2 regions of the Geodermatophilus sp. URMC 60 genome follow, and region 2 is predicted to be linked to the other one. Evidence: riboswitches for the same ligand, from Rfam matches in the RefSeq annotation. Region 2 holds a riboswitch; the other holds the start of a gene.
What was found. A riboswitch is a leader RNA that binds a small molecule or an ion and turns the genes downstream of it on or off. The one in region 2 is predicted to bind S-adenosylmethionine.

Region 1 (14,107 bases), 920 kb from region 2:
GCTGATGGGGCTGATCCGACCGACCGACGGGCGGATCACCGTCTTCGGCCACGAGATCCGCCCGGGCGCGCCGGTGCTGTCGCGGCTGGGGTCGTTCGTCGAGGGCACCGGTCTGCAGCCGCACCTGTCCGGCCGGGACAACCTGCGGCTGTACTGGGCCGCCACGGGCCGCCCCGCCCAGGACGCGCACATGGAGGAGGCGATCGAGGTCGCCGGTCTCGGTGCCGCCATCGACCGGCCGGTGCGCCGCTACAGCCAGGGCATGCGCCAGCGGGTCGCGATCGCCCAGGCGATGCTCGGCCTGCCCGACCTGCTCGTCCTCGACGAACCGACCAACGGGCTCGACCCGCCCCAGATCCACGCGATGCGCGAGGTGCTGCGCTCCTACGCCGCGACCGGCCGGACGGTGATCGTCTCCAGCCACCTGCTCAGCGAGATCGAGCAGACCTGCAGCCACGTCGTCGTCATGGCCAAGGGGCAGAAGATCGCCCAGGGCACGGTGGAGGAGCTTGTCGGGACCGGCGGGTCGGTGCTGGTCGGGCTGGCCGACGACGCCGACGCCGACCGGGCGGCCGCCGTCCTCACCGGGCTGCCCGGGGTCACGGTGGAGCGCACCGACGAGGGGCTGGTGGCCGACCTCGACGGCACCGGTCGCGTCCGGGCGCTGCAGGTGCTGGTGGCCGCCGGCATCGCGGTGGACGCGTTCACGCCGCGCCGCCGACTGGAGGACGCGTTCCTGGCACTGGTGGGGGAGTCATGAGTTCCGCGACCCAGCACGTGCAGCCGACCGGGGCGGTCGCCGGCTACCGGCCCGAGCGCACCCTGCGGTTGTCGGTCGAGCTGCGGCGGCAGTTCAAGCGCCGGCGCACCCTCGGCGTCCTGGTGCTCATGGTCGCGCTGCCGCTCATCCTCATCGCCGCGCTGCAGCTGGGCGGCACCGAGGAGGCCGAGGAGAACAGCCGCATCAACCTCGTCGACGTCGCCACGTCCAGCGGGCTGAACTTCACGCTGTTCGTGCTGTTCGCGACGACCAGCTTCTTCCTGGTCGTCGTCTACGCCCTGTTCTTCGGCGACACGGTGGCCAGCGAGGCCCAGTGGGGGTCGCTGCGCTACACGCTGGCCACCCCGGTGCCTCGGATGCGGCTGCTCCGGCAGAAGTGGCTGGCTGCCCTGGTGCTGGCGGTGGGCGCGCTGCTCACCCTCGTGCTCACCGCGCTGCTCGCCGGCGGCATCGCGTTCGGCTTCGACGACGTTCAGACGCCGGTCGGCGTCACCCTGGGCCAGGGGGAGGGGATGCTCCGGCTGGCCGGGATGGTCGGCTACCTCGCCGTCCACCTGCTCGTCGTCGGCACGCTGGCGTTCTGGCTGTCCACCGTGACCGACGCGCCGCTGGCCGCGGTGGGCGGGGCGGTCTTCACGATGTTCGTCTTCGCGATCCTCGACCAGGTCGAGCAGCTGGGATCGATCCGCGACTACTTCCCGACCGCGGAGGAGTTCGCCTGGACCGACCTGCTGCAGACCCCCGTCGACTCCGGCGACCTGTTCCGCGGCGTCATCCAGTCCCTGGTCTACGCGGCGGTGTTCACCGCGCTGGGGTTCCGCCACTTCTCCCGACGTGACGTCACCAGCTGAGGTGCCGGAGTGCCACGGCGCCGGGAACGGGTCCGTAGCGCTCCGCTACCGGCGCTCGTAGCGGAGCCAGACGTGGCCGTCGCGCAGCTGCTCGACCGAGGTCAGCCGCATCAGGGTCGCTTCCCGGTCGGTGGCGGCCGCGACGGGCCGGGCGCTGCCGTCGCCGCTGCCGGCCACGACCGGCGCGACGATCGTGCTGACGCGGTCGACGAGACCAGCCGCCAACAGGGCCCCGTTCAGCGATCCCCCGGCGTCGACACGGACGTCGGCGACCCCGTAGCGGTCGGCCAGGACCGTGAGTGCGACCGCGAGGTCGACCCGTGCCGCCCCCAGCACCAGGTGCTCCACCCCCGCCCGCTGCAGTCGCTCCAGGTGGCCTGCGGGGGTCGTCTCCGAGCACAGGACCAGGACGTCGCGCCAGAAGGATCGGCGGCGCAGCCAGTCGAGGCGGGAGACCCGGCCGGCGCTGTCCACGATGACCAGCCAGGGCAGCGACGCATCGGTCGGCGGTGAACCGGTCCCGCGTGCTCCGTCGACTCCTGAGAGGTCGATGCCCTCCGCGGCGGCGGCCGCCAGCAGGGTGCCGCTGCCGGTGAGCACGGCCTGTTGCGGCAGCCGGGCCGCGGTCTCGTAGTAGAGCCCCACGTCAGGAGCGAAGCCGTCGAGGCGGCCGTCGAGGCTGGTCAGGTTGTGCAACGTGACCCGGGGACGTGGCACGGCGACCGCCACCTACAGCGACGCGCGGACGGCCTGGGCCCAGCCCTCACCCATGGGAGCGTCGGTCACCCTCACGTTGGGGACGGCGGCCAGCAAGTCGGCCATGCCGTCGACGGTGGCCCCGTTCGCGGTGATCCACAGCCGGTCGACCGCGGGCGCCATCTCCAGGTCGCTGACGCTGTCGCCGATCGCCACCGCGTCCGCCGGGGTCAGCCCGCGCCGCTCGAGGTCCCAGGCGATGGCCGCGCCCTTGGAGATGCCGCGCGGCATCAGGTGGTAGACCCGCGGCGGCAGGGCCTCGGGCGCCAGCGTCATCCGCGACGTCGCCGGGATCGCGCCGTTGTCCTTGAGCGTCAACCAGCCCGCGCCCCGCTCGGCCAACTCGGCGTCCACGGCCAGCGGGTCGACGCGGCCGCGCAGCAGCGCGTCGGTGAGGTGCGTGGCGTGCCAGGGCGCGTGCCACTCGAGCCGACCGGGGTGGCGGGCCAGCAGGTCCTCGACGACGCCCAGCTCGGCCATGACCTCCATCGGCGTCCGGCCGGCGTACTCGTCGGGCAGCGCGCCGGTCAGCCGGTGCACGCCGCGGCCGCCGTCCCAGCTGACCACCGAGCCCAGCTCGGCGATGGCGCCGTCGGCGGCGAAGATGCGCGCGGCCTCCACCACCTGCTCGAAGGTGCGCCCGCTGACCAGCACCAGGGCCACGCCGGCGCGGTGCAGGTCGTGCAGCGCGGCGGCCGGGTCGGCGGTCAGGTCGCGGCCCTCGGTGTGCCAGAACGAGCCGCGGGGGCCGACCATCGTGCCGTCGAGGTCGGTGTAGACGACGCGCGTGCTCACCGGTCCATCCTGGCCCGGCCCACTGCGACGCCCGCGACGTGGGTAGAGTCCTGGGCGTTCCACTCATCCAGAGGGGCAGAGGGACACGGCCCGACGAAGCCCCGGCAACCGCCGCCCGCGCGTCCGCGCAGCGGAAGGGTGCCAATTCCGTCCCGCGCGGCTCGACGGCCCGACGCGGGGAAGATGAGGAGGTAGTCGTCGCATGACCCTGACCGCTCCCGGTTCTCTGCAGGCCGACTCCAGCGCGGGCGGCCCCGTCCCGCCGTCCCCGGCCCGCGGGCTCGTCTGCCGCAACTGCGGCGCCACCTTCGGCCTGGTCGCCGAGCACGCCTGTGCCGAGTGCTTCGGCCCGCTGGAGGTCGACTACGACCCCGAGCTGATGCGGGCGGTCACCCGCGAGCAGATCGAGTCCGGGCCGCAGAACATCTGGCGCTACGCCGCGCTGCTGCCGGTGGGCCAGGACCCGGCCGACCGCGTCTCGCTCGACCCGGGCCTGACCCCGCTGGTGCGCGCCGACCGGCTCGCGGCCGATCTCGGGATCACCGGTGGGCTGTGGGTCAAGGACGACTCGGCCAACCCCACGCACTCCTTCAAGGACCGGGTCGTCAGCCTCGCCGCCACCGCGGCCAAGGGGCTGGGCTACCGCAAGATCGCGGCGGCCTCCACCGGCAACCTGGCCAACTCCGTGGCCGCGCACGCCGCGCGCGTGGGCATCCGGTCGTTCGTGTTCATCCCCAGCGACCTGGAGCCGGGCAAGGTCGTGCAGTCCGCGGTCTACGGCCAGACGCTGGTGGCCGTCGACGGCTCCTACGACGACGTCAACCGGCTGACCAGCGAGCTCGCCGAGACCGACGAGTTCGAGGACACCGCCTTCGTCAACCAGAACGTCCGGCCCTACTACGCCGAGGGCTCCAAGACGATGGGCTACGAGATCGCCGAGCAGCTGGGCTGGCGGATCCCGGCCCAGGTCGTCATCCCGATGGCGTCGGGCTCGCTGCTCACCAAGGTCGACAAGGCCTTCCGCGAGCTCACCGCCGCCGGCATCGTCGAGGCCACCGAGTGGACGATCTTCGGAGCCCAGTCGGCCGGCTGCGACCCGATCGCCACCGCCTTCGACAACGGCTGGGACGTCGTCAAGCCGGTCAAGCCCACCGGCATCGCCAAGTCGCTGAACATCGGCAACCCCGCCGACGGCCCCTACGCCCTCGACGCCATCCGGCGCACCGGCGGCGCCGTCGGCCGGGTGGACGACGCCCAGATCGTGCAGGGCATCCGCGACCTGGCCCGCACCACCGGCGTCTTCGCCGAGACCGCGGGCGGCGTCACCACCGCGGTGCTGCGCCAGCTGGTCGAGGACGGCCGGCTGGACCCGGCGAGGGAGACCGTCATCCTCAACACCGGCGAGGGGCTGAAGACCCTCGACCCGCTGGAGCCGGTCGTGGGGCCCACCCACCGGGTGTCGCCGTCGCTGTCCTCGGCCCGGGCGGCCGGCCTCATCGGGTGATCGGCGGGGTGGGCGCGATCCCGGGTTCGGGGGGCGCCGTCCCCCGAACCGGTGCGGCACGTGCGTGAGCCTGGTCTCACCTGGCGTTTTGTGCTGTACGTTCTCCGGCGGTTCGGTTCCACGTTCGTGATCGACGGGCGGAAGAGCTCGACCCGGTCTCCCCGGTCGGTGGGGAGGCCGTCCGCACGCACGAAACGTGGGAGCACACGTGGCACAGGGCACCGTGAAGTGGTTCAACGCCGAGAAGGGCTTCGGCTTCATCGCCGTCGACGGCGGCCAGGACGTCTTCGTCCACTACTCGGCCATCCAGATGGACGGCTACAAGAGCCTCGACGAGGGCCAGCGGGTCACCTTCGAGGTCGTCCAGGGCGAGAAGGGCCCCCAGGCCGACGCCGTGCGCACCGCCTGACCCGAGCTCGCCGGAGGCCCGGTCCCCTCGTGGGGCCGGGCCTCCGTCGTGTCCGGGGACGGCCGGGTGACGCCTCGTCGCGCCCGGTGACCGGGCGGCTCGCCACGCCGCCGACCGGCCCGTGGCTGCTGGTGCCGACGAGCGCGCGGGGCGGGAGGACGTGGCCCTCGCGCCGGGTGCGCGGGAGGCTCCCCTGCGAGGCGCCCGGCAGCAGTGGGCGGGACGAGGAGGGGCCATGTCGCGTGTCGCGATCGTCACCGGTGGCGCGTCCGGGATCGGACGGGCGCTCGGGACGGCGCTGGTGCGGCGCGGTGACCTGGTCGTCCTCGCCGACGTGGACGGCGAGGCGGCGGCCGAGGTCGCGGCGGGCCTGGGCGCGGAGGGACCGGGCGCGGCCACGGCGGTCGCCGTCGACGTGCGCGACGCCGAGGCCGTCACCGCCCTGGTCGGCCAGGCCGCGGAGCGGCACGGCCGGCTTGACCTGCTGTTCAACAACGCCGGCCTCGGCATGGGCGGGGCGGCGGAGGAACTCGCGCCGGCGCACTGGGACCGGGCCATCGACGTCAACCTGCGCGGTGTGGTGCACGGCGTGCAGGCCGCCTACCCCCTGATGCTGCGGCAGGGGCACGGCCACATCGTCAACACCGCGTCGCTGGCCGGCCTGCTCCCGGCACCCGGGTCCGCCCCCTACGCGACGACGAAGTGGGGGGTGGTCGGGCTGTCCCTGAGCCTCCGTGCGGAGGGCGCTGCGCGGGGGGTCCGGGTCAGCGTGGTCTGCCCCGGCGGTGTCGACACCCCGATCCTCGACAAGGGGCTGCCGGCCGACCTGCCGCGGGTGCCCAGCGTCGAGGGGATCGACGCCCGGGCGGTGGTCACCCGCTTCAGCGGTGGGCGGCTGTACAGCGCCGAGGCCCTGGCTGCCGACGTCCTCCGCGGGGTGGACCGCAACCGGGCGCTCATCGTGGCGCCGCGGCAGGCGCGGGTGATGTGGCGGCTCATGCGCCTGTCCCCGTCGCTCGTCCTGCGCGCCACGGCCGCCATGGTCGGGCGCGAGGCGCAGCGGGCCGGGGTCGGCGGCCCGTCGGTGACGCCGACCGCCGAGGTGTCGCCGGAACGCCGAGCCCGCTGACCTCCCCGGAACACCCGGGCGCCCGGCCCCCGTTCTTGCACTCGGCAGGGGCGAGTGCCAGACTCGGGTTGGCACTCGACAGTGCCGAGTGCCAATCAGGTCGGAACGGTGAGGCACTGGTGTGCGGGCCGACGGAGCGCCCGCGCCGCCGGTGTCGTCCGTCGCGGGCGCCGGTCCCGGCCGTGCAGCGATCCATGCATGGAGGACATCACCACATGGCCAAGATGATCGCCTTCGAGGAAGAGGCGCGCCGCGGCCTCGAGCGGGGCATGAACACCCTCGCCGACGCCGTCAAGGTGACCCTCGGTCCGAAGGGCCGCAACGTCGTCCTCGAGAAGAAGTGGGGCGCTCCCACCATCACCAACGATGGTGTGAGCATCGCCAAGGAGATCGAGCTCGAGGACCCGTGGGAGAAGATCGGCGCCGAGCTCGTCAAGGAGGTCGCGAAGAAGACCGACGACGTCGCTGGTGACGGCACCACCACCGCCACCGTGCTGGCCCAGGCGCTCGTCCGCGAGGGTCTGCGCAACGTCGCCGCCGGCGCCAACCCGATGGCCCTGAAGAAGGGCATCGAGAAGGCCGTCGAGTCGGTCACCGAGTACCTCCTCTCGACCGCCAAGGACGTCGAGACCAAGGAGCAGATCGCCGCCACCGCGTCGATCTCCGCCGCCGACACCGCCATCGGTGAGCTCATCGCCGAGGCGATGGACAAGGTCGGCAAGGAAGGCGTCATCACCGTCGAGGAGAGCAACACCTTCGGCCTCGAGCTCGAGCTCACCGAGGGCATGCGCTTCGACAAGGGCTACATCTCGCCCTACTTCGTCACCGACGCCGAGCGCATGGAGGCCGTCCTCGACGACCCGTACGTGCTCGTCGTGAACAGCAAGATCAGCTCGGTGAAGGACCTGCTCCCGCTGCTGGAGAAGGTCATGCAGTCGGGCAAGCCGCTGGCGATCATCGCCGAGGACGTCGAGGGCGAGGCCCTGGCGACCCTGGTGGTCAACAAGATCCGCGGCACCTTCAAGTCGGTCGCGGTCAAGGCCCCCGGCTTCGGTGACCGCCGCAAGGCCATGCTCGCCGACATCGCCATCCTCACCGGTGGCCAGGTCATCAGCGAGGAGGTCGGCCTCAAGCTCGACACCGCCGACGTCTCCCTGCTGGGCCGTGCCCGCAAGGTCGTCGTCACCAAGGACGAGACGACGATCGTCGAGGGCGCCGGGGACAGCGACCAGATCGCCGGCCGGGTGAACCAGATCCGCGCCGAGATCGAGAAGTCGGACTCCGACTACGACCGCGAGAAGCTGCAGGAGCGCCTGGCCAAGCTGGCCGGTGGCGTCGCCGTCATCAAGGCCGGCGCCGCGACCGAGGTCGAGCTCAAGGAGCGCAAGCACCGCATCGAGGACGCGGTGCGCAACGCCAAGGCCGCCGTCGAGGAGGGCATCGTCGCCGGCGGTGGCGTCGCCCTGGCGCAGGCCACCACCGTCGCGTTCGAGAAGCTCGAGCTCGAGGGCGACGAGGCGACCGGTGCCAACATCGTGCGCGTCGCGCTCGAGGCGCCGCTGAAGCAGATCGCCATCAACGCCGGCCTCGAGGGCGGCGTCGTGGCGGAGAAGGTCCGCAACTCGGAGACCGGTCAGGGCCTCAACGCCGCGACCGGCGAGTACGTGGACCTGGTGGCCAGCGGGATCATCGACCCCGCCAAGGTGACCCGCTCGGCGCTGCAGAACGCCGCCTCCATCGCGGCGCTCTTCCTCACCACCGAGGCCGTCATCGCCGACAAGCCCGAGAAGGCCGCCCCGGCCATGCCGGGCGCCGACGGCGGCATGGGCGGCATGGACTTCTGAGTCCAGCTCCCTCGCACCACCAGCACTGCCCGGCAGGGGCGGTCCCGCACTCGCGGGGCCGCCCCTGTCGGCGTTCCCGGGCACCGCCGGACGGCGAGATCGCCGATCTCGCGGGGACACGGGTCCGCCGGCGATCTCGACGGAGGGACCTCACTCCTCCGGCGCGAAGCAGCAGAACTCGTTGCCCTCCGGGTCGGCCAGCACGTCCCAGCCGATCTCGGCGTCGCGGGCGCGCAGCAGCGTCGCACCGGCCGCCTGCAGCGCCGTGGAGTCGCCGACGACGTCCAGGTGCACCCGGTTCTTCACCGTCTTCGGCTCGACCACCGGGTTGACCCAGATCAGCGGGCCGGCGCCGGTCGGGTCCTCGATCGGCACCGGCCACCCGGGCTCCCGCGGCTCGGCCGAGGGACGGCGGACGTAGCCGAGGGCGGCGCACCACCAGTCGGCCATCGCCTGGTGGTCGCGGGCGTCGAGGCAGAGGTCCTTGAAGCGGGCGGCGCCCGGACGGGCGCCTTCCTCAGTCACGGCGTCCGTCGCCCAGCAGCCAGCCGCACGGCTCGGCCAGCGCCTCGGCCTCCTCCGGGCCCCAGGAGCCCGGCGCGTAGCGGTGCACCTGCGGCGGCCGCTCCTGCAGCGGCGCGAACGCCCGCCACGCGTGCGCCAGGCCCTCGCTGCTGGTGAACAGCGAGCGGTCGCCGACGAGCACGTCGTGCAGCAGGGACACGTAGGGCGGCAGCGGCGTCCCCCCGGGGACGTCGGCCAGCTGCAGCGAGGCCGTCGCGGTGGCGAGGGAGAGGTCGGGGCCCGGCTCCTTGGCGACCACCTGCAGGTCCACCGCGCCGGACCCGGACAACGACAGGGACAGCACGTTGCCGTGGCCGGGGACGTCGGTGACCGGCCCGTCGGGACGGCGCAGCAGCAGGCTGACCCGCTCCTCGCTGGCGGCCATCCGCTTGCCGGTCCGCAGCACGAACGGGACGCCGTGCCAGCGGTCGGTGTCCACCCAGAGCCGGGCGGCGACGTAGGTGTCGGTCCGCGAGTCGTCGGCCACGCCCTCGATGTCGAGGTAGCCGTCGAACTGGCCCAGCACGACCTCGTCGGGGTCCAGCGGCCGGAAGGCGGCGAGCACGCTCTCCCGGGCGTCCTGCAGGTCGGCGGCCGAGAAGTCGGCCGGCGGCTCCATCGCCACCTCGGCGGCCACCTGGAACAGGTGGGTGACCAGCATGTCGAGGGCGGCGCCGGTGGCGTCGTAGAACTCCGCGCGTTGGGCGACGTCGAGGTCCTCCGGGACGTCGATCTGCACCTGCGCCACGTGGTCGCGGTGCCACACGTGCTCGAACAGGCCGTTCGCGAAGCGCAGCACGTGCAGGTCCTGGGTGCCCTCCTTGCCCAGGAAGTGGTCGATCCGGAAGACCTGCTCCTCGTCGAGCACGGAGAGCACCAGGTCGTCGAGTTCGCGGAAGCTCTCCGGGGAGGTCCCGTAGGGCTTCTCGTAGACCACCCGGGCGCCCTCGGTCAGCCCGTGCTGCGGCAGCGCCCGGGTCAGCTTCTCGAAGGCCGACGGGGGGACGGCGAGGTAGTGCACCAGCTGCGGGTCGCCGCCGAGCTCCTCGCGCGCCTCGCCGAGGACGTCGAGCATGCTGCCGGGGTCGGACTCGTCGAAGCCGCCGCCGGCGAAGCGCAGCCGCGCGGCGAACTCGTCCCACGGACCCTGGTCGGGGTGCGGCCCGAACTCGGTGAGCGCGTCGCGCACCCGCTCGGCGAAGTCCTCGTGGGACACGTCGCCGCGGCCGTTGCCGACCAGCCGCCAGTCGTCGGGCAGCAGGCCCTCCTGTGCGAGCTGGAAGAACGCCGGCAGCACCATGCGACGGGCCAGGTCGCCCGTGGCGCCGAAGAGGACGAAGAGGGTCGGGGGGAGGTCGGTCACGCGGGTCCTGTGCCCGCGCGGCGGCAGGGTCACGCGTGCACACCGAGGGCCCGCCCCCGCGAGACGGGAACGGGCCCTCGGTGTTCAGGGTGTGTCAGGGCCCGGGTGCTGCCCCGACGGGTGTGCCGGCCGGATCAGCGCGTCCGCGTCATCGCGGCGACCGTGCTGGCGCCCGAGTCCGAGGTCACGTTGAAGCGGTTGTTGGTCGGCAGCACCGGACCGGTCCGGAGGTCGACCGACCAGGTGCCGTCGGCCAGGACCGGGACGTTGAGCTGGACGACCGCACCGGAGCCCGCGACGTCGCCGATCCGGACGTGCACCCGGTTGGCGGTGGTGTCCTGGGCGGTGCCCGAGATGCGGTACTCCCGCTTGTCGGCGCGGTACTGGGCCCGGCTGACGGTCACGACGTCGCCCGGCTTGACGACCGCGTTGACGCCCGTGGCCGTGGTGCTGCCGGTGCGCTGGGTCCCGGCGAGGGCGAACACCGAGACGGTGTAGTCGACGCCGTTGGCCAGGCCGGTGACCGTGCCCGAGGTGGCCGTGGCCGGGGCCTGCGCCGTCACCGGGGTGGCGGTGCTGCCGGCCGCCGGCGTGGCCACGATCTCGTAGCCGGTGACCGGGCTGGTGGCGTTGCCCGGCTGGGCCGCCGTCCACTCGGCCGTGACCGACTCGTGGCCGCCCAGGACGCGGGTGAGGGACGGAGCCGTCGGGGGCGCCGCGACCGGTTCGGTCGGGGTCTCGCCGGTGCCGCCCCCGCCGGTGCCGCCGCCCGTGCCGCCACCGGTGGTGTCGGGGTTGGTCGGGTCGGTCGCCGGGGTGATGCTGCCGTCGGCGTTGAGCGTGCCGAGTGCCACGACGGGGCTCCACTGGCCGTTGTTGGCCTCGAGGATGAGCCCGTAGGCCTGCCCCTCGACCAGACCGTGGATGGTCGCGGAGTTCGTGCCCTCGTTGGCGCCCTGGCGGACGGCGATCTCCTGGCCGGTGATCCCGTCGACGACGGCCACCCGGTACTGGGTGATCGGGTTGGCGTCCGCCGGCTGGGCCGGGGTGGTCCAGGACAGCGTGACGTCCGTGCCGCTCCGGCCGGCGTCGACGCTCGTGGGCGGCACCGGGGCCTGCGAGGCCGGGCCGGCCGGGCAGCCACCGAAGCCGGGGCCGTCGGTCTCGCCGAACTCGTACAGGGAGTTGCCGAGGGCCAGCTCGCCCGCGTCCTGCATCCAGGAGGTGACCACGTGCTCGCCGTCGAGCACGCGCTCGGCGTCGGCGGCGGAGTACATGCCGAAGGTGACCGAGAAGGCGCCGTTCTCGGCGCTGCCCGTGACCTCGTAGCCGGGGCCGCCGTTGGGCTCGGCCGGGTCGGCCACCGGGGTCCAGCCGATGGCCCGCTCACCGATGAGGGTGGGCGGCGTGCTGGGGTCGGGACGGCGCATCTCCGGGTTGACGACCTCGACGACGAAGCGCGAGAGGTCGAACCGCGTGCCGAAGTCGTCGCCGTAGGTGCCGCTGATGGTCACCGTGCCCTCGACGTCGCCCTCCGCCGCCGTCGCGGCGAAGTCGCTGTGCTCGACCTTCGTGATCCTGGCCGAGCTGACGTACGCGCCGTCGGTGAAGGCGGTCTCGCTGAACCGCACCTCGACGAGGTCGCCGCCCTGGATGTTCGGCGTCACGCCGGTCCAGCAGGAGCCGCCCGGGTGGTTGAACTCCAGGAAGCCGGTCGCGTCGACGACGCCCTCGCCGATGCCGATCTGCTGCCCGTTGCGCGAGACGGTGACGGTCGCCGTCTCACCCGCCTGGTCGGTGTAGCCCTCGAGGGCCACCATGTCGCGCTTGGGGAAGATCTCGATGTTGCCCGGGCCCAGCGGCGGGTTGCCCGCCTGGGCGATCCCCCCGAGGGTCACCGCAGCGCCGGTCACCGTGATGGCGGCAAGGCCGCCGGCGATCAGCCGCTTGGGGGATCGGGACGCTCGCGACGCGGGGGGGACCACAGCCCTGTGCCCACCCCCGCGACCGCCGTGCTGGGTCGGTCGTGTCCTGGTCATCGCCTACTCCGCGGTCGCGCCGGGCCCACACCACCGTGGGCCGGTCTCGTGGGGGTCACAGTCGTCGTGCCGCGGCGCGCCCGGCAGCCGAGCGGAGGGGGAGTGGCTCCCCCCAATCCGGGGGCGCGGCGGGGTCGCGTCGGCAGGCGCCGGGCGGGGTAGGCCGCTGCCGTGGCGGTGGTCATCGGGACGTCGGGCTGGCAGTACCGCGACTGGCGCGGCCGCTTCTACCCGCAGCGGCTGCCGCAGCGGCTGTGGCTGGAGCACCACGCGGAGCACTTCGCCACCGTCGAGAGCAACAACGCCTTCTACCGGCTCCCCGAGCGGACCACCTTCCAGGCGTGGCGGGAGCGCACGCCCGCCGACTACCGCTGGGCGGTCAAGGCCAGCCGGTTCCTCACCCACGTCAAGCGGCTGCGCGACCCCGAGGAGCCGGTCGCCCGGCTGGTGGAGCGGGTGGCGGGTCTCGGCGACCGGCTCGACGCAGTCCTGCTGCAACTGCCCCCCACGTTGAAGGCCGACGCCGGTCTGCTGCGCGAGTGCCTCGCGCAGTTCCCGGCCGGCATCCGCGTCGCGGTGGAGCCGCGGCACGACTCCTGGTGGACCGACGAGGTCCGTGCGCTGCTCGAGCGCTACGGCGCGGCGCTGTGCTGGGCCGACCGGGCCGAGCAGCCGGTCGCGCCGCTGTGGCGCACCGCCGACTGGGGCTACCTGCGCCTGCACACCGGGGACGAGGGCTGGCCCTACCGGCCGGAGACGCTGCAGGCATGGGCCGAGCGGCTGTCGGAGACCTACGGCGACTCCGACGTCCTCGTCTACTTCAACAACGACCCCGGCGGCGCGGCCGTCACCGACGCCGTGGTCTTCGCCGAGGCGGTCCGCCGCACGGGCCGGACGCCGACCCGCGTGCCCACCCCCGACCAGGCCGCCGGACGGGCCTGGGCGCCCCCGGAGACGCCGCAGGCCGGGACGCCGCTCGCGGGAGCGGGCCCCGGCCTGCCGGAGGGGTGAGGGGTCAGTCGTCGTCCGAGCCGCGGCCCCGGTCGTCGGAGCTGCGCTCGGCCTCGCGCTCGGCTGCCTCGCGGGCCCGCTCCTCGGCCTCCTCGGCGGCCTCGCGAGCCTCCTTCTCGGCCTGCTCGGCGGCCTCGCGAGCCTCCTTCTCGGCCTGCTCGGCGGCCTTGCGCGCCTCCTTCTCGGCCTGCTCGGCGGCCTTGCGCGCCTCCTTCTCGGCCTGCTCGGCGGCCTTGCGCTCCTCGCGCTCGGTCTCCCGGGCCTGCTTCTCGGTCTCCCGGGCCTGCTTCTCGGCCGCACGGGCCTGCTCGTCGGACGCGCGCTGGGCCTCGCGGGCCTCCTTGTCGGCGTCGTGGGCGGCCTCGCGGGCGTCCTTCTCGGCCTCGCGGGCGGCCTCGCGGGCCTCCCGCGCCGGGGTCTCGGAGTCGTCGGTCCCGGCCGCGTCGTCGGCGCCGTCCGCGGAGTCGGTGCCCGAGTCGTCGGCCCCCGCGGCGTCGTCCAGGGAGTCGGTGCCGGAGTCGTCGATCCCGTCGGCCCCGCCGGTGTCGCCGGTGCCGGCGTCGTCGGGGGAGCCGGCGCCCGGGTCGTCGGTGCCAGGGACGTCGCCCGGACCGCCGGTACCGGACCCGCCGGTGTCGACGGTGTCGTCGGCCGAGTCCGGCAGGTCGAACGGGGAGACGGTCTGCACGGCGCCGGCGACGACGTCCTGCACCGGCGCCGGCAGGGCGCCGGCGGCTCCGGCACCGGTCACGCCGGCGACGGCGATGCCCAGGCCGGCCACGGCCTGGCTGACGGTGGAGGCGGCAGCCACCTTGGCAGTGAGCGCGGTGAGGGCTTCGACGAGGAACACGCGGGACTCCGGGCACGTCGGGGATGACCGGCCGGGCAGCCGGTCGACGTGACCATCGGCACACCGGGCGGCGCCTTGAGGCAATCCACCCGGATGGGTGCAGTCACCCCAGGACGTGCGGGTCCTCGCGGAACGCCACACCGAGCTGGTCGGCGGCCCGGCCGAGCACCGACTGGACGGCGAGGGTGTCGGCCGGCGGCATCACGGCACT
Region 2 (14,107 bases):
AGGCCGAGCGGGTCACCGAGATCCCCGAGGGGCAGACCGTGCGGCTGGCCTTCGACATCCTCGCGCCGGTGCCGGTGGGACCGGTGCGGGTCAGCGCCCGGCTGCTGCGGCCCGGACGGCGGATCGAGCTGGTGGAGGCGGTGCTCACGGCGGGCGCCTCCCCCGCCGACCGCGAGCGGCCGCTGATGCGGCTGACCGCCTGGCGGATGCGGACCTCGGCGGTGGAGGGGACGGCGGGAGCCGGCGTCCCGCTGCCGGGGCCGGGGGAGAGCCGCCCGGAGACGCCGGCCTTCTTCACCACCGACGTCGCCTACCACCGGGCGCTGGACTGGCGCTTCGCGCACGGCTCGTTCAACGCGCCCGGGCCCGCGGCCGCGTGGACCCGACCCCTGTGCACCCTGGTCGAGGGCGAGTCGATGAGCCCGCTGCAGCACCTGCTGGTGATGACCGACGCGGCGAGCGGCATCTCCGCCGTCCTGGACTGGCAGCGGGCCACCTTCGCCAACGTCGACCTCACCGTCGCGCTGGTGCGCCCGCCGGCCGGGGACTGGCTGGGCGTGGACGCGGCCACCACGATCGGCCCGGGGGGCGCCGGGCAGTGCTTCGCCGACCTCTACGACGCCACGGGCCGGATCGGCCGCTCCGCGCAGGCGTTGTTCGTGGCCCCGCGCTGACCCGGCGTCGGCGCTGCTGAGGTCCGTTGGGAGGCTGGAACGCGATGGCACCGCTGGACCCGCTGCTGACCTGGCTCGCCGGGCGTGGGCTCGAGATCGCCCTCATCATCCTGGGGTCGGTCCTCCTGGCCCGCTTCGTCGCCTGGGTCGGCGAGAAGATCACCGACCGGATCGACGCACGCGCGACCGGCGGTGACGCCCTGGTGCGCTCCGAGGCCGCCAAGCACCGGCACTCGCTCACCCAGGTGATCACCTGGACGCTCGTCGTGATGGTCTACGCGATCGCCGTCTTCGCCGTCCTGGACCGGGCGGGCATCCCGATCGGCGGGCTGGTGGCCCCCGCGACCGTGCTGGGCGTCGGGCTGGGCTTCGGCGCGCAGCGGATCGTCGGCGACGTGCTGGCGGGTTTCTTCATCATCACCGAGCGGCAGTACGGCTTCGGCGACGTCGTGTCGATCACGGTGACCGGAGGTGGTGATCCCGCCGAGGGCACGATCGAGGACGTCACGCTGCGGGTCACCCGGCTGCGCTCCTCCAACGGCGAGGTCATCACCCTGCCCAACGGGCAGATCGTGAAGGTCGTCAACCTCTCCCGCGACTGGGCGCGCGCCGTCGTCGACGTCCCGGTGCCGACGACGCTGGACGTCAGCCGGGTCAACGACATCCTCCGGGAGGTCGGCGCCGAGGCCTTCCGCGACCAGCGGCTGCGCCCGCTGCTGCTCGACCCGCCCAGCGTGATGGGGGTGGAGACCCTCGACCTCGAGCAGGTCAACGTCCGGGTGGTGGCCCGCACGCTGCCCGGCAAGCAGTTCGAGGTCGGCCGCGACCTGCGCGCCCGCGTCGTCCACGCCTTTCGGCGCGCGGGCCTCAACATGCCGGCGCCCACGGCGGTCTCACCGTCCGGTGACCCCTCGCCGTCCCCGGACGGTGCCCGGTGACCACCCCGGAGACCAACGGCCCCGGCGAGCCGGATCGCGAGCTGTCGGTGAGCACCGCACCGCCGTCCGCGCCGCGCCGCTGGTGGTCCGCGGTGCCGCACCACCTGGGCCGCGCGCGCACCTCGACCGTCGTCCTGGCGCTGCTGTTCGTCGGGCTGTACGCGCTCTACCTCCACGTCCGCCCTCCGGACCCGGCAACGACACCGACCCCCTCCTCGACGGTGCAGACGCCGGCGAGCACCGCCCCGGCGGAGCCGGAGGGGACGACCGAGCCGACGACGGCCCCGTCCACGACCACGGCGCCGTCGCCCACCTCCACCCCCACCTCGCCCGGCGGGACGGTCGAGGAGACCCCTCCGGGGACCACGGCCCCGACACCGACGCCGACGCCGACGCCGACGCCGCAGGTGCCACCGGCGACGACCCGGGCGCCGACCCCCGCGGCGCCGACGGCGACCGGCGCGCCCGGGACCTGACCGCTCAGGGGCGGGTGACCACCGCGATGCCGGGGTCGCGGCCCACCGCGGCCAGCGCTGCGCCGGCCTCGTCGAGGAGGAGCTCGCGGGTGACCAGCGCCCGGGGCCGCAGCCGGCCGCTCGCGATGAGGCCGAGCAGCTCGGGATAGGCGTGCGCGGCCATGCCGTGGCTGCCCAGCACCTGCAGCTCGCGGGCGACGACGAGGTCCATCGGCACCGCGGGGCGGCCCTGCGCCGGCGGCAGCAGCCCGACCTGCACGTGCCGGCCCCGCGGGCGCAGCGCCCGGACCGAGTTCTCGCAGGTCACCGCTGCGCCCAGGGCGTCGAGGGAGACGTGCGCGCCCCCACCGGTGAGCGTCGCGATCGCGCCCGGGACGTCGCCGCCGCCGTCGACCGTGTGCTCGGCGCCGTTGGCCGCGGCGAGCTGCAGGGCTGCCGGTGAGACGTCGACGGCCACCACCCGGGCGCCCGCGGCGACGGCCACCTGCACCGCCGAGAGACCCACCCCGCCGCAGCCGTGCACGGCGACCCACTCGCCGGGCCGGACCCGCGCCACGTGGCTGACCGCGCGGAAGGCGGTCGCGAACCGGCAGCCCAGGCTCGCCGCGGTCACGGCGTCGAGCTCGTCCGGGAGGGCGACCAGGTTGACGTCGGCGGCGTCGAGCGCGACGTACTCGGCCATCGACCCCCAGTGCGTGAACCCGGGCTGGGTCTGCCGGGCGCACACCTGGTGCTCTCCGGCGGCGCACTGCGCACAGCGGCCGCACGCGTTGACGAAGGGGACGGTGACGCGGTCGCCCACGCGCCAGCGCCGCACGTCCGCCCCGACCGCGGCGACGGTGCCGGCCAGCTCGTGCCCGGGCACGTGCGGGAGGACGACGTCCGGGTCGTGCCCCTGCCAGGCGTGCCAGTCGCTGCGGCAGACGCCCGTGGCCTCCACCCGGACGACGACGCCACCGGGCGCCGGGCCCGGCTCGGGGACGTCCAGCACGGTCAGCGGGCCGCCGAAGGCCTCGAACACGAGTGCGCGCACCGAGGCAGCCTCTCCCAGGTCGCTCCCCGGGCTGCAGCCGTGTCCACCGCGTCGGACACCTGTTCCACCGAGGTCGGCGGCCTGCCTAGGATGACCCTGGCTCACGAGAGGCAGTGACAAGCACCTGGCTGGCTGCCCGGCAACCTCTACTCCGTCTGAGGTGCTCCCAGGGGAAGAGCCGGCCGGACGGCGCCCGCCGCCCGGCAAGGACGGAGTCCTCGCGCGCCGCGGGTCCTCCGCGAGCGAGAGGACGCGGCGCATGAGCGACCCCCAGAGCTGGAGCTTCGAGACCCGGCAGATCCACGCCGGCACCAGCCCCGACCCCACGACCGGCGCCCGTGCCCTGCCGATCTACGCGACGACGGCCTACCAGTTCCGGGACACCCAGCACGCCGCCGACCTGTTCGCGCTGGCGGAGCTCGGCAACATCTACACGCGGATCATGAACCCGACGCAGGACGCCCTGGAGCAGCGCGTGGCGTCGCTGGAGGGCGGCGTGGCGGCCCTGGCGGTCGCCAGCGGGCAGGCGGCCGAGACGCTGGCGCTCCTCAACGTCGCCTCGGCCGGGGACCACGTCGTCGCCTCGGCCTCGCTCTACGGCGGCACCTACAACCTGCTCCACCACTCGCTGCCGAAGATGGGCATCACCGTCTCCTTCGTCGAGGACCCCGACGACCCCGGCAACTGGCAGTCGCTCGTGCAGGAGAACACGAAGGCGTTCTTCGCGGAGTCGATCGGCAACCCCAAGGGCGACGTCCTCGACATCGAGACCGTCGCCGGGGTGGCGCACCGCAACGGCGTCCCGCTGATCGTCGACAACACCATCGCCACGCCGTTCCTGGTGCGGCCGCTGGAGTGGGGCGCCGACGTCGTCGTCCATTCGGCCACCAAGTACCTCGGCGGGCACGGAACCGTGATCGCCGGCCTGATCGTCGACGGCGGCGGCTTCGACTGGCGCAGCGGCCGGTTCCCCGGCTTCACCGAGCCCGACCCGACGTACCACGGCGTCGTCTACGCCGACCTGGGCGCGCCGGCCTTCGCGCTCAAGGCGCGGGTGCAGCTGCTGCGCGACCTCGGCCCGGCGATCTCGCCGTTCAACGCCTTCCTCGTCGTGCAGGGCATCGAGACCCTGTCGCTGCGCATGGAGCGGCACGTCGCCAACACCCAGCGGGTGGCCGAGTTCCTCAAGGCGCACGACTCGGTCGACCGGGTGAACTACCCCGGCCTGCCGTCGTCGCCCTGGCACGCCGCCCAGCAGAAGTACGCCCCGCAGGGCGCCGGCGCCGTGCTCACCTTCGAGCTGCACGGCGGCGTCGAGGCCGGCAAGCGGTTCGTGGAGGCCCTGGAACTGCACAGCCACGTGGCCAACATCGGTGACGTGCGCTCCCTGGTGATCCACCCGGCATCGACGACCCACTCGCAGCTCACCCCCGAGGAGCAGCTGACGACCGGCGTCACCCCGGGCCTGGTGCGGCTGGCGGTCGGCCTCGAGGGGATCGAGGACATCCTCGCCGACCTGGAGGCCGGGTTCCGCGCCGCCAAGGGAGCCTGATGGGCGGGTGGGTCGAGGGGGACCCGGCCGGCGACCGGCTCTTCCTCGACCTGCCCGGGCCGTTCGCCCTGGAGCGCGGCGGGACCCTGCCCGGCGTGCGGGTCGCCTACGAGACCTGGGGCGCCCTCGCGCCGGACGGCGGCAACGCCGTCCTCGTCGAGCACGCGCTGACCGGCGACAGCCACGTCGTGGGCCCCTCCGGGCCCGGGCACCCGACGCCCGGCTGGTGGGAGGGCCTGGTCGGCCCCGGACGGCCGCTGGACACCGACCGGTTCTTCGTCGTCTGCGCGAACGTGCTCGGCGGCTGCCAGGGGACGACCGGCCCGTCGTCCTCGGCGCCGGAGGACGGGCCGTGGGGGTCCCGGTTCCCGGGGGTGACGGTCGGCGACCAGGTGCGGGTCGAGGCCGGCCTCGCCGACGCCCTGGGCATCGAGCGGTGGGCCTGCGTCGTGGGCGGGTCGATGGGCGGTATGCGGGCGCTGGAGTGGGCGGTCGCCATGCCCGAGCGCGTCGCCACGCTGTTCTTCCTCGCGTCGGGAGCGGCCGCGACGGCCGACCAGATCGGCACCCAGACGACGCAGCAGACGGCGATCCGGTGCGACCCCCGGTGGCTCGGCGGCGACCACCCGCTCGACGCGCAGCCGGTCGACGGTCTCGGCGTCGCACGGCGGATCGCCCACCTCACCTACCGCAGCGCGTCCGAGCTGGGCGAGCGGTTCGGCTCCGTCCTCCAGGACGACGGCCGCTACGCGGTCGCCTCCTACCTGGACCACCACGCCGACAAGCTGGCCCGCCGGTTCGACGCCGGCAGCTACGTGGTCCTCACCGAGGTCATGAACCACTGGGACGTCGGCCGCGGTCGCGGCGGGGTCCGGGCGGCGCTGGCCCGGGTCACCGCGCGGACCGTCGTCGCCGGGATCGACACCGACCGGCTGTACCCGCTCGCGCTCCAGCAGCAGGTGGCCGAGGCCCTCGGCGTCCCGTTGCGGGTGATCACCTCCCCGTACGGGCACGACGGCTTCCTCGTCGAGGTGGACGCCGTGGGCGCGCTGGTCCGGGACCTCCTGGGGTCGTGACCTGCCCGCGGTGCGCAACCCATCGGCCGGTCGCGCGTTGATCCCTCGCGTGGGGGTCCGGAGCAGGCGGCCGTGGTGGTCCGTCGCCGTCGCAGCCGCGGTGGTCGCGGTGGCCCTGGCCGTCGCCGTGGTCACCGTGGTCGACGGCCCCGAGCGCACCGAGCCCCTCGCGTTCGGCGTCACCACGCCGGGAGGCGCGACGGCCGGCGCGGAACTGGACGCGGTCGAGGCCGCCGTCGGGGAGCGCCCGTCGCTGGTCCTCACCTACGCGGACTTCACCACCCCACCGCCGATCGCCGACCTCGACGCCGTGGCGGCGCGGGGCGCCGTCCCGGTGGTGACCTGGGAGCCCTGGGACTGGAACGCCCCCGACAGCGGGGCGTTCGGCCTGGCCGGCATCGCCGCCGGGGCGCACGACCCGTACCTCCGGCAGTGGGCCGATGCGCTGCGGAACTGGGGCCGGCCGGTGCAGCTGCGCTTCGCCCACGAGCAGAACGGGGACTGGTACCCGTGGGCCGTCGGCGTGTCGGGCACCACGGCGGCCGACCACGTCGCGGCCTTCAGGCACGTCGCGGAGGTGTTCGGCGCCCAGGGAGCGGGCAACGTGCAGTTCGTGTGGAACCCGAACGTGCGGTATCCCGGGTCGTCCCCGATGGCCGAGACCTGGCCCGGCACCCGGTACGTCGACCGCGTCGCCCTCGACGGCTACAACTGGGGCACCAGCGCCCCTGGCCACGGCTGGCAGGAGCCAGAGGAGGTCTTCGGCGAGAGCCTCGAGGAGCTGCGCGAGCTGGCCCCCGGGATCCCGATCACCGTCACCGAGGTCGCCTCCGCCGAGGAGGGCGGGGACAAGGCCGCCTGGGTCACCGACCTCGTCGTCTACCTCGACGAGCAGGCCGACGTCGCGGCGTTCGTGTGGTTCGACCACGACAAGGAGGCCGACTGGCGGATCACCAGCAGCCCGGCCAGCGCAGCGGCGATGCGGGCAGCCCTGGCTGGCCGGCGGCTGGTGACCCGGTGACCGCCGCGCGGGTACCGACGGACGTCCGGGTGCCCGCGTCGGCCGACCTGGCAGAGGCCCGACGTCTGCAGGCGCTGGAGCAGCTGCAGCTGCTCGGCACCGACCGGGAGGAACGCTTCGACCGCATCACCCGGCTGGCACAGCGGGTGTTCGACGTCCCGATCGCGACCATCACGTTGGTGGACGAGGACTCCCTGTGGTTCAAGTCCGCTCAGGGGATGCCCGTCGACCGGGCCGAGCGTCAGGCGTCCTTCTGCGACCGGACGGTCGCCCTCGGGGCGACGCACATCGTGCCCGACGCCCTGGCCGAAGCCCGCTACGCCACCAGCCCCGCGGTGAACGGCCCCCCGCACGTCCGCTTCTACGCCGGCCAGCCCCTCGCGGCACCGGGGGGCCCCACCGTCGGCACGCTGTGCCTGTTCGACGTCCGCCCGCGCACGCTCGACGCAGGGGAGGTCGCACTGCTGCAGGAGCTGGCCCGGTGGACCGAGCAGGAGCTCGCCCACTCCGTCGAGATGGACCGCGCCCGGGAGGTGCAGCAGGCACTGCTCCCGCAGCGACCCCCGGAGCTGCCCGGTTACCGGGTCGCCGGCTCCTGCGAGCCGGCCTTCGCCGTCGGGGGCGACCTGTTCGACCACGACCTCGTCGACGGCGACCTAGTTCTCTCCGTCGCCGACGTGATGGGCAAGGGCGCCGGGGCCGCCATCCTCATGGCCACCGTCCGCGCGGTCCTGCGGACCACGGTGCGGGACTCCGGGCGGGCCCGCGACCGGCGCCGGCCGGAGGGCGACGTCCTCACCGCGACGAACCGGACCCTCCTGCCCGACCTCCAGCGCACCGGTTCCTTCGTGACCGCCTTCCACGCGCGGCTGGAGGCCGCGACGGGACGGGTGCGGTACGGGGACGCCGGCCACGGGCTGTCCCTCGTCCGCCGGGCGGCGGGCGGCGTCGAGCGGCTCGCCGGGGAGGACCTCCCGCTGGGCATCGACGCCGACCAGAGCTGGACCGAGCACGAGGTGGTGCTCGAGCCGGGGGACACCCTCTTCTCCTTCAGCGACGGCCTCTTCGACGTGCTCGGGGGCACGCACGAGGCCCTCGGCGAGGTCGCCCGGCTGCTCGAGGCCCACCCGGAGCCCGACGACCTGCTCCGCGCCGTCCGCGCGCTGGCCTCCGCGGCCGCACCCCTGGACGACATCACGGCGGTCGCCGTCCGACGGGTGCCACGGCCGTGAGCCGCCACCGCCGCACGGCCTGGACCGGGTCGGGCGCCTCCTCCGCCCGTGAGCTGCCCGACCGCGAGACCGCGGCGGCGCTCTCCCCGCGGGTCCCGCTGACCCCCGGCCTGGTGGGGCTGCGGGTGCTGGTCCTGCTCACCGCGGTGCTCGGCCTGAACTACGTGGTCTGGCGGTGGCTCGAGTCGGTCAACTGGTCGGCCTGGTGGATCGCCGTCCCACTGGTCGTCGCCGAGACGTACAGCCTCGTCGACTCGCTGCTGTTCGGCCTGACGATGTGGCGGCTGCGCCGCCGGCGGCCACCCCCACCACCGCCGGAAGGCGCGACGGTCGACGTCTTCATCACCACCTACAACGAGCCCGTCGACCTGGTCATGGCCACGGCGGAGGCGGCACAGCGGATCCGGTACCCGCACCGGACCTGGATCCTCGACGACGGGGCACGCCCCGAGCTCCGGGAGCGCGCCGAGGCCGTCGGCGTCGGTGTGATCACCAGGTCCGGGGAGTGGGCGGGGCGCCAGCGGCACGCGAAGGCCGGGAACCTCAACAACGCCCTCATGACCACCGACGGGGAGTTCGTCCTCATCCTGGACGCCGACCAGGTCCCCGACCCGGCGATCCTCGACCGCACCCTGGGGTACTTCCGCGACCCGCAGATGGCCCTCGTGCAGACGCCGCAGGTGTTCCTCAACGTGCCCGAGGACGACCCGTTCGGCAGCCAGGCACCGCTCTTCTACGGCCCGATCCAGCAGGGCAAGGACGGCTGGAACGCCGCGTTCTTCTGCGGGTCGAACGCGGTGCTGCGCCGCGAGGCCCTCATGCAGCTGGGCGTCTCCCGGTACGTCACCGAGGTGGAGCTGGCGGTGACCCGGACGCTCCGGACGGCCGACCGGGTGCTCGCCCGGGCGCGCAAGGGCCTGGACCCGTCGCAGACCGAGGCGCGCGCCGCCCTGGACGCGGTCGCCGAGGCGGTGGCCCGGAGCCGCGCGGACCTGCGGGCCGGTGCCGCCCTGGCGGACGTGACCTACCGCTTCCAGCAGCAGGTCGACGCGGCGGCCCGCCGGCTGGTCGACGCCGATGTCACCGCGCTGGAGAGCGACCTCGCCGAGATCGCCGCCCTGTCCTCGGAGCTGGACGCCGAGGACGCCGGCCCGGCCGAGCTCGACCGTGCGGCGCTGGCCCGGCTGGCGCACCGCGACTGGTCGCCGCTCGGCGCCGTGGAGACGGTGCGGGCCCTGGTCCGGGCGATCGACGTCGACCGGGACGACGAGGCGCAGCCGCTCATGCCGATGGCCACGATCTCGGTGACGGAGGACATGGCGACCTGCATGCGGCTGCACGCGCTCGGCTGGCGCACCGCCTACCACCACGAGACCCTGGCGCTCGGCCTGGCACCGGAGGACCTCGGCACCATGCTCACCCAGCGGCTGCGGTGGGCGCAGGGCACGGTCCAGGTGATGCTGCGGGAGAACCCGCTGGTGCAGCGCGGGCTGACCCTGGCGCAGCGGCTCATGTACTGGGCCACCATGTGGAGCTACCTGTCCGGCTTCGCGGCGGTCGTGTACTTCGCCGCGCCCGTCGTCTTCCTGATCAGCGGCATCCTGCCGGTGCAGGCGCTGTCGGCGGACTTCTTCCTCCGACTGGTGCCCTTCCTCGCGGTCAACCAGCTGCTCTTCTACGTCATCGGCCGGGGGAAGCGGAGCTGGCGCGGGCAGCAGTACTCGCTCGCACTCTTCCCCGTGTGGATCCGCTCGGTGACCTCCGCGGTGGCCAACGTCGTCTTCGGCCGCAGCCTGGCCTTCGCCGTCACGCCGAAGGAACGGCAGGCGGTGGCGCGGCGTCCGTGGCACCTCGTGCGCCCGCAGCTGGTGGTCATGGCCCTGCTGGTCATCGCCGCGGTGGTCGGCACCGTCCGGATGGGAACCGGGGAGGCGTCAGCACTGGGCACGGCCGTGAACCTGGTGTGGGTCGCCTTCGACCTCGCCGTCCTCAGTGTGATCATCAAGGCCGTCCGCCACCGCGGACCCGAGGTGCAGCCGGCGGAGGTCCCCGCATGACCCAGTTCCAGACCGAGACGACGGACACCGGCATCGGCGTGGTGCGGCCGACGGGTCGGCTGAACATGGTGGCCGCTCCGCGGCTGCGGTCGCTGGTCGCCGAGCTGGTGGCACAGGGGACGGCGCGGATCGTCGTCGACCTCTCGGAGACCGAGTCGATGGACTCCTCGGGGCTGGGAGCGCTCATCGCGGGGCTGAAGACCGCCCGCCAGGCGGGCGGCGACCTGCGCATCGCCGGGGCGGGGCCGCAGGTGGAGGCCGTGCTGGACCTGACCAACCTCCGGCGGGTGCTGCGGCCCCGCCCGGACGTCGCCAGCGCCTTCGCCGGCGACTGACGTGCGCGGCGGCGCGAGTCACCTGCTCCAGGCCACGGCCGGCCCCGAGCTGCTGGAACCGGTGCACGACCTCCTGGCCCGCCTGTGGGCCGACGAACCCGGCGTGGCCGAGCGGGACCGGGTCCGCTTCGAGATCGCGGTGGCCGAGGTGGCGGCCAACATCGCCGAGCACGGCGCCGGCGCCGGCGCCGCGCGCGTCTCCCTGCGGCTGTCCAGCAGCCCCGACCGCATCCAGGCGATCTTCGAGGACGACGGTGCGCCGGTCGAGACGGGGTCGGAGGAGCCGCCCGCCGGTGACGCCGAACGGGGCAGGGGTCTGCTGCTGGCCCGCGCCGCAGTGGACCGGTTCAGCTACCAGCGGGACGGGGCCACCAACCGCTGGGTCCTCGTCCTCGGCGACCACTGACGGTGGGAGGACCCCCCTCCCCACCACTCGCGAGCTCCTGACGGGCCCCTGGAGGGGGCGGGTGGCAGAGGGGCAGGGGTCCTCAGTCCATCGCGTCGCCGGGCGTCTGCCCGGCCGGCGGGAGCGGGGTCCGGACGACCGGGCGCACCTTGCGGGCGCTGTCGAGCCGGTCGGTGTAGCTGGCGGCGTTGCCGCGGATGTGCTGCACGTCGTCGTCCGTGGCCTGCCGGATCACCTTGGCGGGGACACCGGCGACGAGCGAGCCCGGCGGCACCTGCGTGCCCTGGGTGACGACGGCGCCGGCGGCGACGATGCTGCCCGAGCCGATGTGCGCGCCGTTCATGACGACGCTGCCCATGCCGACCAGGACGTCGTCGTCGACGCGGGCGCCGTGCAGGACGACGCGGTGCCCGACGGTCACGCCGCGGCCGACGACGAGCGGGAAGCCTGGATCGGAGTGCAGGGTGCAGCCGTCCTGGATGTTGGAGCCCTCGCCGATCGTGATCACCTCGGCGTCGGCGCGCGCGACCGCGCCGTACCAGATGCTCGACCGCGGACCCATCGTCACGGCGCCGACCACGACGGCCGTGGGCGCGACGAAGGCCTCGCCGTCGATCTGCGGGGAACCGAACGGCAACTCGGCGATGTAGTTCTCGGCCACGGGCGACAGCACAGCACAGGGCCGTCCATGTCGCACCGCGGCCCGGCGCGCCGGCCGACGGGTCAGGCGTCCGGCGTGAACACGTCCTCGATCCGGCAGTCGAACAGGGCGGCGATGCGGAAGGCCAGCGGCAGGCTCGGGTCGAAGCGGCCCTTCTCCAGCGAGATCACCGTCTGCCGGGAGACCCCGAGCTCGTCGGCGAGCCGGCCCTGCGACCAGCCGCGGGCCTGCCGGCGTTCGGCCAGGTCGTTGTGCACCCTCAGGCGGCCCGGCGGCGCAGCACCCTGAACCGCACGGCGAGGTCGGCGAAGCCCAGCAGGATGACGCCGCTGAGCACGACCCCCGCGGACACCTCCAGCCCGGTGACCGCGAGCGCGAAGGCGGCCACCCCGGCCACCGTGCGCAGGTCGAGGAAGGAGGCCGCGGCGCTGCGCTGCCACCAGTCGTGCTCGATGCTCTCCTCCGGGTGGGCCACCGGCGGGGGGCCGGTGGCCGCCGACACGAACAGCAGCCAGCCGAGCCCGTACGCCGGCGCGAGGGTGCAGAGCGCGAAGACGGCGACGTGGACCCAGAACCGGTCGTCGGCGAAGGCGCCCGCCAACAGTCCGATCCCCGTGGCGACCAGCAGACCGGTGAGCACGGCAGCGGCGTGGCGGAGCACCGTGAGCGTCCTCCCGAGGACAAGTGTGCTTGACACGCGACAACTCCACCAGCGCCGCCCCCGGGTGTCAAGCACCCTTGACTCTCCCGGACGACCGCGGCCAGGATGGCCGCCGTGACCGTGCCGACCAACCTCCCGGTCCGGGCCTTCGCCGACCAGGCGGCGCTGGAGGAGTGGCTCGACGCCGAGCACGCGACCGCGCCCGGGCTCTACGTGCGGCTGGCGAAGAAGGGGTCCGGCGTCCCCTCGGTGACCTACGCCGAGCTGGTCGAGTCGGTGCTCTGCTTCGGCTGGATCGACGGGAGGTCGCAGCGCCTGGACGACACGTCCTACCTGCAGCGCATCACCCCGCGCCGGGCGCGCAGCGTCTGGTCGCAGAAGAACGTGGCCGCGGTCGAGTCGCTCACCGCCGCCGGGCGGATGCGCCCGGCCGGGCTGGCCGCGGTGGAGGCGGCGCGGGCCGACGGGCGCTGGGAACGGGCCTACGCGGGCCCGGCCACGGCCACCGTCCCCGACGACCTCGCCGCCGCGCTGGCCGCCGACCCCGCCGCGCAGCAGGCCTTCGCCACCCTCGACGGCCGCAACCGCTACGCCGTCCTGCACCGGGTGGCCACCGCCGCCACGCCGCGGACCCGGGCCCGCCGGATCACCGCCCTCGTCACGATGCTCGCGGAGGGACGTCGTCCCCTCTGATCAGCCGGCCGGCGGACGCCCCGCCCAGGACCGCGCGGGCGTCGGCGAGGCCGATGGCGTCGGGGCGCGGGGTGGGCGGGGACGCCGCGGCCGCGCCTCAGAGGACGCGGCGGGCCCCGGCGTAGCCACCCATGTCCACGCTGGTCACCGCGACCGGCTGGCTGAAGGTGCGGGCGTGCACCATCTTCCCGTTCCCGACGTAGATGCCCACGTGGTAGACGGGCGAGCCGAAGAAGACGAGGTCACCGGGCATCAGCTGGCTGCGCGAGACGGCGGCGCCCATCCGCGACTGGGCGCGGCTGGAGTGCGGCAGCGAGACGCCGGCCGCGGCGTAGGCGTAGCTGGTCAGCCCGGAGCAGTCGAAGCCGTCCGGCGTGGAGCCGCCCCAGACGTAGGGGGTGCCGACCTGCGCCAGCGCCGCCTCGAGCACCGCCGCGACGGCGCCGCTGGGGGCGGCGGCCACGACCGCGCCGGTGTCCGGCGGGGCCAGCGACGGGCCGGCGATCGAGGTGGTGACGGCGGCCTGCTCGGCGGCCGAGAGCCGGGCGAAGTCGGCCTCGTAGGCGTCGGCCCGCGTCTGGACCTCCACCCGCTGGCGCTCGAGCTCGGCGAGCGACGCGGTGGCCTGCGCGGCGGTGGCGTCGGCGTCCGCCCGGGCCTGCTCGGCGGCACGCTGCGCCACCGACACCTCGGCCAGCAGACCCTCGGTGTGCGCGGCGATGAGGTCCAGCGTGGTCATCTGCTGGACGACGTCCGCCGCGGAGTCGGAGGTGAGGAACGCGGCCATCCGGGACTGCGAGGTGCCGGCGGTCTGCGCGATGGCTGCCAGCTGCGGGCCGTAGCCGGCGAGCACGCCCTCGGCCCGGGACGCCCGCGCGGCGGCGTCGGCCGCGGTCTGCTGCTGCGCGGCGACGGTCAGCTGGGCCTCGCGGACCTGCTCGTCGAGGGCGGCCAGCTGCCGGCCCGTCTCGGCGACCAGCCGCTGGGCCTCCTCCGCCGACGCCGGGGCGGCGCTCGCGGTCGCCGGGGTCAGCAGCACGGCGACGGCCAGTGCTGCGGAGAGCGGGGCGCTCGCCAGGGCGGCGCACGACCAGCGCCGGCTCGTCGTCCGGTTGCGGCCCATGTCCGGCCCCCTCTCGCCGCGCCCCGCCCCGGGGAGGAGGCGGTGTTCCGAGCGCGTGAGCACGCACGGTAAGGACACCACGTCAAGGGGTAGGGGGCGGCGCGCGGGCCCGGCCCCGGGGTGCGCACCTCAGTGGTCACAGGTCTCCCAGCGGCCCCCTGCGGCGCGG

Region 1: another riboswitch for S-adenosylmethionine. It lies ahead of thrC (threonine synthase); the one in region 2 lies ahead of ACWIX3_RS03090 (bifunctional o-acetylhomoserine/o-acetylserine sulfhydrylase).

The regions. Positions count from the first base shown of each region.
Region 1 covers NZ_CP199958.1:1,547,580-1,561,686, forward strand. The annotation lists gene ACWIX3_RS07480 (alpha/beta fold hydrolase) at 1-760, shown strand, start outside; gene ACWIX3_RS07485 (ABC transporter permease) at 757-1,632, shown strand; gene ACWIX3_RS07490 (RibD family protein) at 1,678-2,349, opposite strand; gene ACWIX3_RS07495 (HAD family hydrolase) at 2,362-3,183, opposite strand; SAM riboswitch class I at 3,244-3,373, shown strand; gene thrC (threonine synthase) at 3,386-4,687, shown strand; gene ACWIX3_RS07505 (cold-shock protein) at 4,896-5,096, shown strand; gene ACWIX3_RS07510 (SDR family NAD(P)-dependent oxidoreductase) at 5,332-6,225, shown strand; gene groL (chaperonin GroEL) at 6,441-8,069, shown strand; gene ACWIX3_RS07520 (VOC family protein) at 8,220-8,594, opposite strand; gene ACWIX3_RS07525 (glucose-6-phosphate dehydrogenase) at 8,587-9,996, opposite strand; gene ACWIX3_RS07530 (fibronectin type III domain-containing protein) at 10,131-11,894, opposite strand; gene ACWIX3_RS07535 (DUF72 domain-containing protein) at 12,207-13,046, shown strand; gene ACWIX3_RS07540 (hypothetical protein) at 13,051-13,896, opposite strand; gene ACWIX3_RS07545 (Gfo/Idh/MocA family protein) at 14,000-14,107, opposite strand, start outside.
Region 2 covers NZ_CP199958.1:626,440-640,546, forward strand. The annotation lists gene ACWIX3_RS03070 (thioesterase family protein) at 1-674, shown strand, start outside; gene ACWIX3_RS03075 (mechanosensitive ion channel family protein) at 719-1,612, shown strand; gene ACWIX3_RS03080 (hypothetical protein) at 1,609-2,088, shown strand; gene ACWIX3_RS03085 (zinc-dependent alcohol dehydrogenase family protein) at 2,093-3,121, opposite strand; SAM riboswitch class IV at 3,221-3,337, shown strand; partial or broken gene ACWIX3_RS03090 (bifunctional o-acetylhomoserine/o-acetylserine sulfhydrylase) at 3,378-4,673, shown strand; gene metX (homoserine O-acetyltransferase MetX) at 4,673-5,749, shown strand; gene ACWIX3_RS03100 (glycoside hydrolase family 26 protein) at 5,859-6,770, shown strand; gene ACWIX3_RS03105 (PP2C family protein-serine/threonine phosphatase) at 6,767-8,002, shown strand; gene ACWIX3_RS03110 (glycosyltransferase family 2 protein) at 7,999-10,059, shown strand; gene ACWIX3_RS03115 (STAS domain-containing protein) at 10,056-10,394, shown strand; gene ACWIX3_RS03120 (ATP-binding protein) at 10,396-10,800, shown strand; gene ACWIX3_RS03125 (gamma carbonic anhydrase family protein) at 10,883-11,461, opposite strand; gene ACWIX3_RS03130 (helix-turn-helix transcriptional regulator) at 11,524-11,718, opposite strand; gene ACWIX3_RS03135 (hypothetical protein) at 11,721-12,122, opposite strand; gene ACWIX3_RS03140 (YdeI/OmpD-associated family protein) at 12,237-12,815, shown strand; gene ACWIX3_RS03145 (C40 family peptidase) at 12,913-13,938, opposite strand.